Linked DNA regions of Hoeflea sp. 108. The protein of the gene in region 1 binds, or shares a complex with, the protein of each later gene. Links are inferred from orthologs where the notes say so. Each region holds a gene or a part of one and is shown on either strand. Other genes may lie near its edges.

Region 1 (4,453 bases):
GTAGTAGCTTTCGATCATGCCCGAAAACAGCCAGACACCGGCTATGCCGATGGCGGCGATGATGCTGGAGGCCACCAGAGTGAACAGGCGGCTGGCCAGAAGCACGCCGCGCAGTTCGGCCAGCATGCCTTTTTCGCGATATTCGGGGATGAAGCGGATGACGGAGGTGTGGAAGCCGAAGCAGGACAGCGAGCCGACGATCACCATCGCCACCCACACCAGCACGAAGATGCCGTATTCGAAGCTGCCCATCCAGCGCGCCAGGAGCACCTGGCTGACGAAGGCGATGGCGGCGCTGACGATGCGGACGGCGAAGGCAAACAGCGACATGCGTCCGGCTTCGCCGCGCTCGTCGGTGCTGAACAGCACCGCGTCGACACGGTGCAGGAGCGGCATTGCGCGCGAGGCAATCGGCCCCGGCAGCAACCGCTCCGCCGTCATCGCTGCGGAAAAACGCACTCCATACACTCCAGTTTCCGCTGTTTTCGCTGACGGGTCTAACCGAGAGCGATTAAGAAACGGTTGGGTGGAACTGCGGGGGAGGGGCGGTTGATCTCGGAAGACGAACGCAAATCGATGCTGAGGGCCCATTCGATCGGTCCGACGATGATCCGCTATCTCGAGGAAATCGGCATCGAAAGACTGGCTGAGTTGCGCGGAGCCGATCCGCAGGAAATCGCCATGCGCATGAACATCGCGCTCGGCCGCCGGCATATCAACAGCATGGGTGTTGCGGCGCTGCGCAACCTGATCGAATTGGCCGACAGCGAAGCCGGCTGAGCCGCATGCCCAAACAAAACGGCGGCCCAAGGGCCGCCGTCTCAAATCAGTGTCGTCGCTGCCGATCAGGCGAAGGTGCCGTGGCAGTGCTTGTACTTCTTGCCCGAACCGCAGGGGCAGGCCTCGTTGCGGCCGACGCGGCCCCAGGTCGAGGGATCGTTGGGGTTGCGGTCTTCGGCGGCGACCACGCGGCTGTCGGCAAGCACGGCCACCGAGCCTTCGCCGAAATCGTCCTCGCCGGTCGTGCCGTCGATGTGATGGCCGAACATCTCGGGCGCTTCCGGCGGCGGGGCGTCCGCGGCCTGGCGCACCAGTTCGACGCGCATCAGCTGCTGGGTCACGGCCTGGCGGAGATTGCCGAGCATCGCCTGGAACAGCTCGAAGGCTTCGCCCTTGTACTCGTTCAGCGGGTCACGCTGGGCGTAGCCGCGGAAGCCGACGACGGAGCGCAGGTGGTCCAGATTGACCAGGTGCTCGCGCCACAGGTGGTCGAGCGTCTGCAGCACCACGGAGCGTTCGACATAGGTCATGACGTCGGGGCCGAAGCGCTCGGCGCGGTCGGCGGCTGCCTGGTTGGCGGCGGCGGTGATGCGCTCGTGCACCTCTTCCTCGGCGATGCCTTCTTCCTTGGCCCATTCGTCGACCGGCAGGTCGAGATTGAGGTTCTGAAGAACGCTTTCCTTGAGGCCGGCCACGTCCCACTGCTCGGCATAGGCGTTTTCGGGGATGTGCTTGGCGACCAGATCGTCGATCACGTCGTTGCGCATTTCGGCAACGGTATCCGACAGGCTCGTCGCATCCATCAGCTCGATGCGCTGCTCGAACACCACCTTGCGCTGGTCGTTCTGCACGTCGTCATATTTGAGCAGGTTCTTGCGGATGTCGAAGTTGCGCGCCTCGACCTTCTTCTGGGCCTTTTCCAGCGCCTTGTTGATCCAGGGGTGGATGATGGCCTCGTCTTCCTTGAGGCCGAGCTTCTGCAGCATGCCGTCCATGCGCTCGGAGCCGAAGATGCGCATCAGGTCGTCCTGCAGCGACAGGAAGAACTTCGAGCGGCCCGGATCGCCCTGGCGGCCCGAACGGCCACGCAGCTGGTTGTCGATGCGGCGGCTTTCATGGCGTTCGGTGGCCAGCACGTAGAGGCCGCCTGCGGCCAGGGCCTTTTCCTTGAGACGGGCGACGTCTTCGCGGATCGCCTTTTCGCGGGCGCTGCGCTCGGGGCCTTCAGGCAGGTCGGCGAGCTCCTCGGCGATGCGCATGTCGGCGTTGCCGCCGAGCTGGATGTCGGTGCCGCGGCCGGCCATGTTGGTGGCGATGGTGATCGCGCCGGGCTTGCCGGCCTGGGCGACGATCGAGGCTTCGCGCTCGTGGTGACGGGCGTTCAGCACCTCGAAGTTCTTGAAGCCGTCCTTGCGCAGGCGCTCGGCCAGCTGCTCGGACTTCTCGATCGAGGTGGTGCCGACGAGCGTCGGCTGGCCCTTGGCGTTGGCCTCGCGGATCTCGCGGACGATCGCCTTGTACTTCTCCTCGACGGTCCGGTAGACCTCGTCGTCCTCGTCGATACGGCTGACAGGCAGGTTGGTCGGAACCTCGGTCACGTCGAGATTGTAGATGTTGCCGAATTCTTCCGCTTCCGTCAGCGCCGTACCGGTCATGCCGGCGAGCTTTTCGTACATGCGGAAGTAGTTCTGGAAGGTGACCGAGGCCAGCGTCTGGTTTTCCGGCTGGATCGCCACGTGTTCCTTGGCTTCGAGTGCCTGGTGCAGGCCTTCCGAGAAACGGCGGCCCGGCATCATGCGGCCGGTGAACTCGTCGATGATGACGATTTCGCCGTCCTTGACGATGTAGTCCTTGTCCTTCTGGAACAGGCGATGGGCCTTCAGCGCGTTGTTGACGTGATGGACCATGGCGACGTTCTCGACGTCGTACAGCGACTCGCCCTTGAGCAGGCCGGCGGCGCGCAGCAGGTTCTCCATCTTCTCGGTGCCTTCTTCGGTGAAGATGGCAGTCTTCTGCTTCTCGTCGACCTCGTAGTCAGACGGAACCAGGTTGAGGAGGAAGGCGTCGACCGTGTTGTACATTTCCGAGCGGTCCTCGAGCGGACCGGAAATGATCAGCGGCGTGCGGGCCTCGTCGACCAGGATCGAGTCGACTTCGTCGACGATCGCAAAGAAGTGACCGCGCTGCACCATCTGGGCGCGCTCGTACTTCATGTTGTCGCGCAGGTAGTCGAAGCCGAGTTCGTTGTTGGTGGCGTAGGTGATGTCGCAGGCATAAGCTTCGCGGCGCTCTTCGTCGGACAGGCCGTGCACGATGATGCCGACCGACAGGCCGAGGAACTTGTAGAGACGGCCCATCCATTCGGCGTCGCGGCGGGCGAGGTAGTCGTTGACGGTGACGACGTGCACGCCCTTGCCGGTCAAGGCATTGAGGTAGACGGGCAGGGTGGCGACGAGCGTCTTGCCTTCACCGGTGCGCATCTCGGCGATGCCGCGGCCGTGCAACACCATGCCGCCGATCATCTGGACGTCGAAGGGACGCATGCCGAGCGCGCGCTTGGCGCCTTCGCGCACCGTGGCGAAGGCAGGGACCAGAAGGTCGTCGAGCGAGGCGCCGTTGGCGATGTCCTGGCGGAACTGCTCGGTCCGCGCCCGAAGCTGGTCGTCGGTCAGCGCCTGCAGTTCATTTTCCATTGCAGTGATCGCTTCCACCCGGGGCCGGGTCGACTTGACGCGGCGGTCGTTGGAGGAACCGAAAATCTTACGGGCGAGACCGCCGAGACTGACCATCAAGTGGTCCTTTCAATTCGAATGAAGCCGACTGTCCGCCGGCCGAACCTGCCTGGGAACATAGGGTGGCAGACTCAACACGAAAAGCGCCCGGAAAAACCCTTCTGGACGCGAAGACGATGGACAGATAAGAGGGGGCACAACTTATGTCAACGTTGCAGAGAGCCTGCCGGAGACGCCAAATTCCGCCACATTCGCGTTGATTTGGATGCGCGGTCATTACCCACCGGAGAGTCTAGATGTCTTTTTCGTTCCGTAGCGCCTCGCTTGCCCGTATCGGGCTCGCTGCCGGGCTCGTAGCGCTGTCGTCGCTTCCGCTCGCAGCGCAGGAGAGCGCTCCTGCTGCCCAGCCGGCGGCGCCTGCCGCGGCAGCGGTTGATCCGAACGCGGTCGTTGCGACCGTCAACGGCCAGCCGATCACCGAAGCCGACATCACGCTCGCCGAAGGCGACCTTGGCGCTCAGTTCGGCCGCCTGCCGCCCGAGCAGCGCCGTGCGGCGGCCCTTTCCTCGATCATCGAGATCCGCCTGATGGCAGCCCAGGCCGTCACCGAAGGCCTCGACAAGGCGCCTGAGTTCCAGCGTCAGATGGCGTTCCTGACCCAGCGCGCCCTGCATGGCGAACTGGTTGACAAGGATGTTGCCGGCAAGATCACCGACGAGGAGATCCGCGCACGCTACGACAAGGAAATCGCCGCCCAGACCCCGGTCAACGAGGTTCATGCCCGCCACATCCTGGTGAAGACCAAGGAAGAGGCCGACGCGATCATCAAGAAGCTGGACGGCGGCGAAGACTTCCAGAAGCTCGCCAACGAAAACACCACCGACCCCAGTGGCAAGACCTCGGGCGGCGATCTCGGCTTCTTCGGCCCTGGCCAGATGGTG
Region 2 (3,462 bases), 1.7 Mb from region 1 along the record:
ACTCCGTCCGTGCGCGGCATGATCGCGGCTGTGCAGCACCTCGTCCGCGTCGTGGACGAGGCGTAAGCCGAGCGCAGGAGACAGAACATGAAACTCAATGATCTGCGTGACAACGCCGGCGCGACCCACTCCAAGAAGCGTCTTGGCCGTGGCATCGGTTCGGGCTCCGGCAAGACCGGCGGCCGCGGCGTCAAGGGCCAGAAGGCTCGTTCGGGTGTCGCCATCAACGGCTTCGAGGGTGGCCAGATGCCGCTCTACCGCCGTCTGCCCAAGCGCGGCTTCACCAACATCTTCGCCAAGAGCTACAACACCGTTTCGCTGGCCCGTATCCAGGTCGCGATCGATGCCAAGAAGCTCGATGCGAAGGAGACCGTGACTGCGGAATCTCTCGTCAAGGCCGGCGTGATTCGCCGCGTCAAGGACGGCGTCCGCATCCTCGGCGACGGCGAACTGAAGGCCAAGGTGGCCTTCGATGTAGCCGGCGCTTCCAAGCCTGCGATCGAGAAGATCGAGAAGGCCGGAGGATCGGTGAAGTTGCCCGAAGCGGCAGCCGCCGAATAAAGGCTGATCAAGTGGGCGGCGGTAGAGATACCGCCGCTTGCATGTTTGCCGTCCGGAGCCTATCTCGTGGCTTCGGTGACACGCGCCGCGCCCATCTGCGGCTTAGCGGCGTGACCAAGCGGAGAATCCTGAATGGCATCGGCTGCTGAACAACTAGCATCCAATCTTAATTTCGCAGCCTTCGCTAAGGCTGAAGACCTCAAGAAGCGCATCTGGTTCACGCTGGGCGCACTGCTGGTCTATCGTCTCGGCACCTACATTCCGCTTCCGGGAATCAATCCCGACGCGTTTGCGCAGGCTTTCACCCAGCAGAGCCGCGGCGTGCTCGGCATTTTCAACATGTTTGCCGGCGGCGCCGTGCAGCGCATGGCGATCTTTGCCCTGGGCATCATGCCCTACATCTCCGCCTCCATCATCATGCAGCTCATGACGTCGGTCATCCCGTCGCTTGAAGCGCTGAAGAAGGAAGGCGAGCAGGGCCGCAAAGTCATCAACCAGTACACCCGCTACGGCACTGTGCTGCTGGCGCTCGTCCAGGCCTACGGCATCTCTGTCGGCCTCGAAGGCGGCAACGGCATCGTCACGGATCCAGGCATGTTCTTCCGTGCCTCGACCGTCATCACGCTGGTCGGCGGCACCATGTTCCTGATGTGGCTCGGCGAGCAGATCACCGCCCGCGGCATCGGCAACGGTATCTCGCTGATCATCTTCGCCGGCATCGTCGCCGGCCTGCCGAGCGCCATCAGCGGCACGCTCGAACTCGGTCGTACCGGCGCGCTTTCGACCGGCCTGATTCTGGCGATCATCGTCCTGGCCGTCGTCGTCATCGCGCTCATCGTCTTCTTCGAGCGCGCCCAGCGTCGCCTTCTGATCCAGTATCCGAAGCGCCAGGTCGGCAACCGCATGTTCCAGGGCGACACCTCGCATCTGCCGCTGAAGCTGAACACCGCCGGCGTCATTCCTCCGATCTTCGGCTCGTCGCTTCTGCTGCTGCCGGCGACCGTCGCAGGCTTCTCGAACACGACCAACCTGCCGGGCTGGGTCAGCACGATGATGGCGGCACTCGGCCACGGCCAGCCGCTCTACATGCTGCTCTACGCCGCAATGATCGTGTTCTTTGCCTTCTTCTACACGGCGATTGTCTTCAATCCGAAGGACACGGCCGACCAGCTGAAGAAGCATTCGGGCTTCATCCCGGGTTATCGCCCCGGCGAGCGCACGGCTGAGTACATCGACTACGTGCTGACCCGCATCACGGTCATCGGCGCGGCCTATCTCGTCGTAATCTGCTTGATGCCGGAGTTCCTGATTTCGGCGACCGGCGTGCCTTTCTACCTTGGTGGTACTTCGCTTCTGATCGTCGTCAATGTAACCCTTGATACGGTGGCGCAGATTCAGGGTCACCTGATCGCCCACCAGTACGAAGGGCTGATCAAGAAGTCGAAGCTCCGTGGAGGTAAGAGGGGAAGATGAGGCTGATATTGCTTGGACCGCCCGGGGCGGGCAAGGGGACGCAGGCGCAGAGGCTGGTCGAGAAGCACGGCATACCTCAGCTTTCCACCGGTGACATGCTGCGTGCGGCGGTCAAGGCGGAGACGGAAGTAGGTAAGCGCGCCAAGGCGGTGATGGACGCAGGCGAACTGGTCTCGGACGAGATCGTCAATGCAATCGTCGCCGAACGCATCGACCAGGACGACTGCGCCCGCGGGTTCATTCTCGATGGTTACCCGCGTACCCTGGTTCAGGCGGACGCCGTCGCCGACATGCTGGCTGAGCGCGGCATGCCGCTCGACGTGGTGATCGAGCTCGTCGTTGACGACAAGGCGCTTGTTGGCCGAATCGTCAAGCGCGCCGAGGAAGCCAAGGCTGCCGGCCTGCCTGTTCGCAAGGATGACACCCCCGAAGTGTTCCCCGAGCGCCTGCGCGAGTACTACAAGAAGACGGCGCCGCTGATCGGCTACTACTACGCCAACGATCTGCTCAAGCAGGTCGACGGCATGGCCGAGATCGACGACGTGACCGCCCAGATCGAGGCGGTTCTGGCCGATACGCTGCGCAATTAACGCGTGCGGGCTTGACGGACGGGCTAGGCTGGAGTATGGCGGCCCGTCTTCCATTCAGGCATGATGTTGTTTGCCCGTAAGGGCATGCATAGGCATTGATACGGAAAACCCGCATGGGCCGGCCTCCACCGGACGCGGGGCAACTTGAAGCGCCGGCATGGTCCGGCCCACATGGAGTGAAGAAATGGCTCGTATAGCCGGCGTAAATATTCCGACCAACAAGCGCGTCGTCATTGCGCTTCAGTACATCCACGGCATTGGCAAGAAGTTCGCCCAGGAGATCATCGAAAAGGTGGGTATCCCGGCTGAGCGTCGTGTCAACCAGCTGACGGATGCCGAAGTTCTGGCGATCCGCGAGACGATCGACCGCGACTATCAGGTCGAAGGCGATCTGCGTCGCGAAGTTTCGATCAACATCAAGCGTCTGATGGACCTCGGCTGCTACCGCGGCCTGCGTCACCGTCGTTCGCTTCCGGTCCGTGGCCAGCGCACGCACACCAATGCGCGCACCCGCAAGGGGCCGGCCAAGGCAATTGCCGGCAAGAAGAAGTAATAATGCTTTTCCGGCGGGTTTCGGCCCGCCGGTTTCGCCTTTTGGGCGGGTGTTCGGCCTGACACCTTAAACGCAGGCTGGTGTAGCCGCTGGTATTACGGCGGTGAAGAGATCAACTGAAAGGACTGCTATGGCTAAGGAAGCCGCTCGCGTTCGTCGTCGCGAACGCAAGAACATCTCGTCGGGCGTTGCCCACGTGAATTCGACCTTCAACAACACCATGATCACCATCTCCGATGCACAGGGCAACGCGATTGCCTGGTCGTCGGCTGGCGCCCAGGGCTT

The links.
Region 2: the proteins of secA (region 1) and secY are in contact, whole or in part, in a crystal structure (PDB 3DIN), measured with the Thermotoga maritima proteins. The link is inferred for Hoeflea sp. 108 from one-to-one orthologs. Residues at the interface, in WP_004082002.1 of Thermotoga maritima: Glu261, Ala262, Arg263, Lys300, Ala301, Arg302, Thr303, Ile304, Ile305, Leu323, Tyr324, Asp325, Pro326, Val329, Ser330, Tyr333, Ile336, Lys340, Phe345, Val349, Glu363, Phe364, Tyr374, Ser375, Gly376, Gly377, Glu393, Ile395, Thr482, Ser483; in WP_004081795.1 of Thermotoga maritima: Glu108, Gly109, Glu110, Glu111, Ala236, Glu237, Arg238, Arg239, Ile240, Thr241, Ile242, Gln243, Tyr244, Ala245, Arg246, Arg247, Val248, Thr249, Gly250, Arg251, Arg252, Val253, Tyr254, Gly256, Ala257, Ser258, Thr259, Tyr260, Leu261, Pro262.

Annotation. Positions count from the first base shown.
Region 1 is NZ_KB890024.1:4,085,226-4,089,678, reverse strand. Bases 646-3,899 are described here. They hold secA (preprotein translocase subunit SecA), read right to left. Parts: upstream 3,570-3,899; coding sequence 846-3,569; downstream 646-845. Other genes in these bases: B015_RS0120200 (peptidylprolyl isomerase), read left to right, coding at 3,809-3,899; B015_RS0120210 (hypothetical protein), read left to right, coding at 646-780. Also shown: B015_RS0120215 (lipopolysaccharide biosynthesis protein), read right to left, coding at 1-459; more of B015_RS0120210, read left to right, coding at 550-645; more of B015_RS0120200, read left to right, coding at 3,900-4,453. UniProt on the Escherichia coli protein: Required for protein export, interacts with the SecYEG preprotein conducting channel.
Region 2 is NZ_KB890024.1:2,361,423-2,364,884, forward strand. Bases 1-2,863 are described here. They hold secY (preprotein translocase subunit SecY), read left to right. Parts: upstream 1-693; coding sequence 694-2,034; downstream 2,035-2,863. Other genes in these bases: rpmD (50S ribosomal protein L30), read left to right, coding at 1-66; rplO (50S ribosomal protein L15), read left to right, coding at 88-561; B015_RS0111610 (adenylate kinase), read left to right, coding at 2,031-2,624; rpsM (30S ribosomal protein S13), read left to right, coding at 2,809-2,863. In the rest of the region: more of rpsM, read left to right, coding at 2,864-3,177; rpsK (30S ribosomal protein S11), read left to right, coding at 3,308-3,462. UniProt on the Escherichia coli protein: The central subunit of the protein translocation channel SecYEG. Consists of two halves formed by TMs 1-5 and 6-10.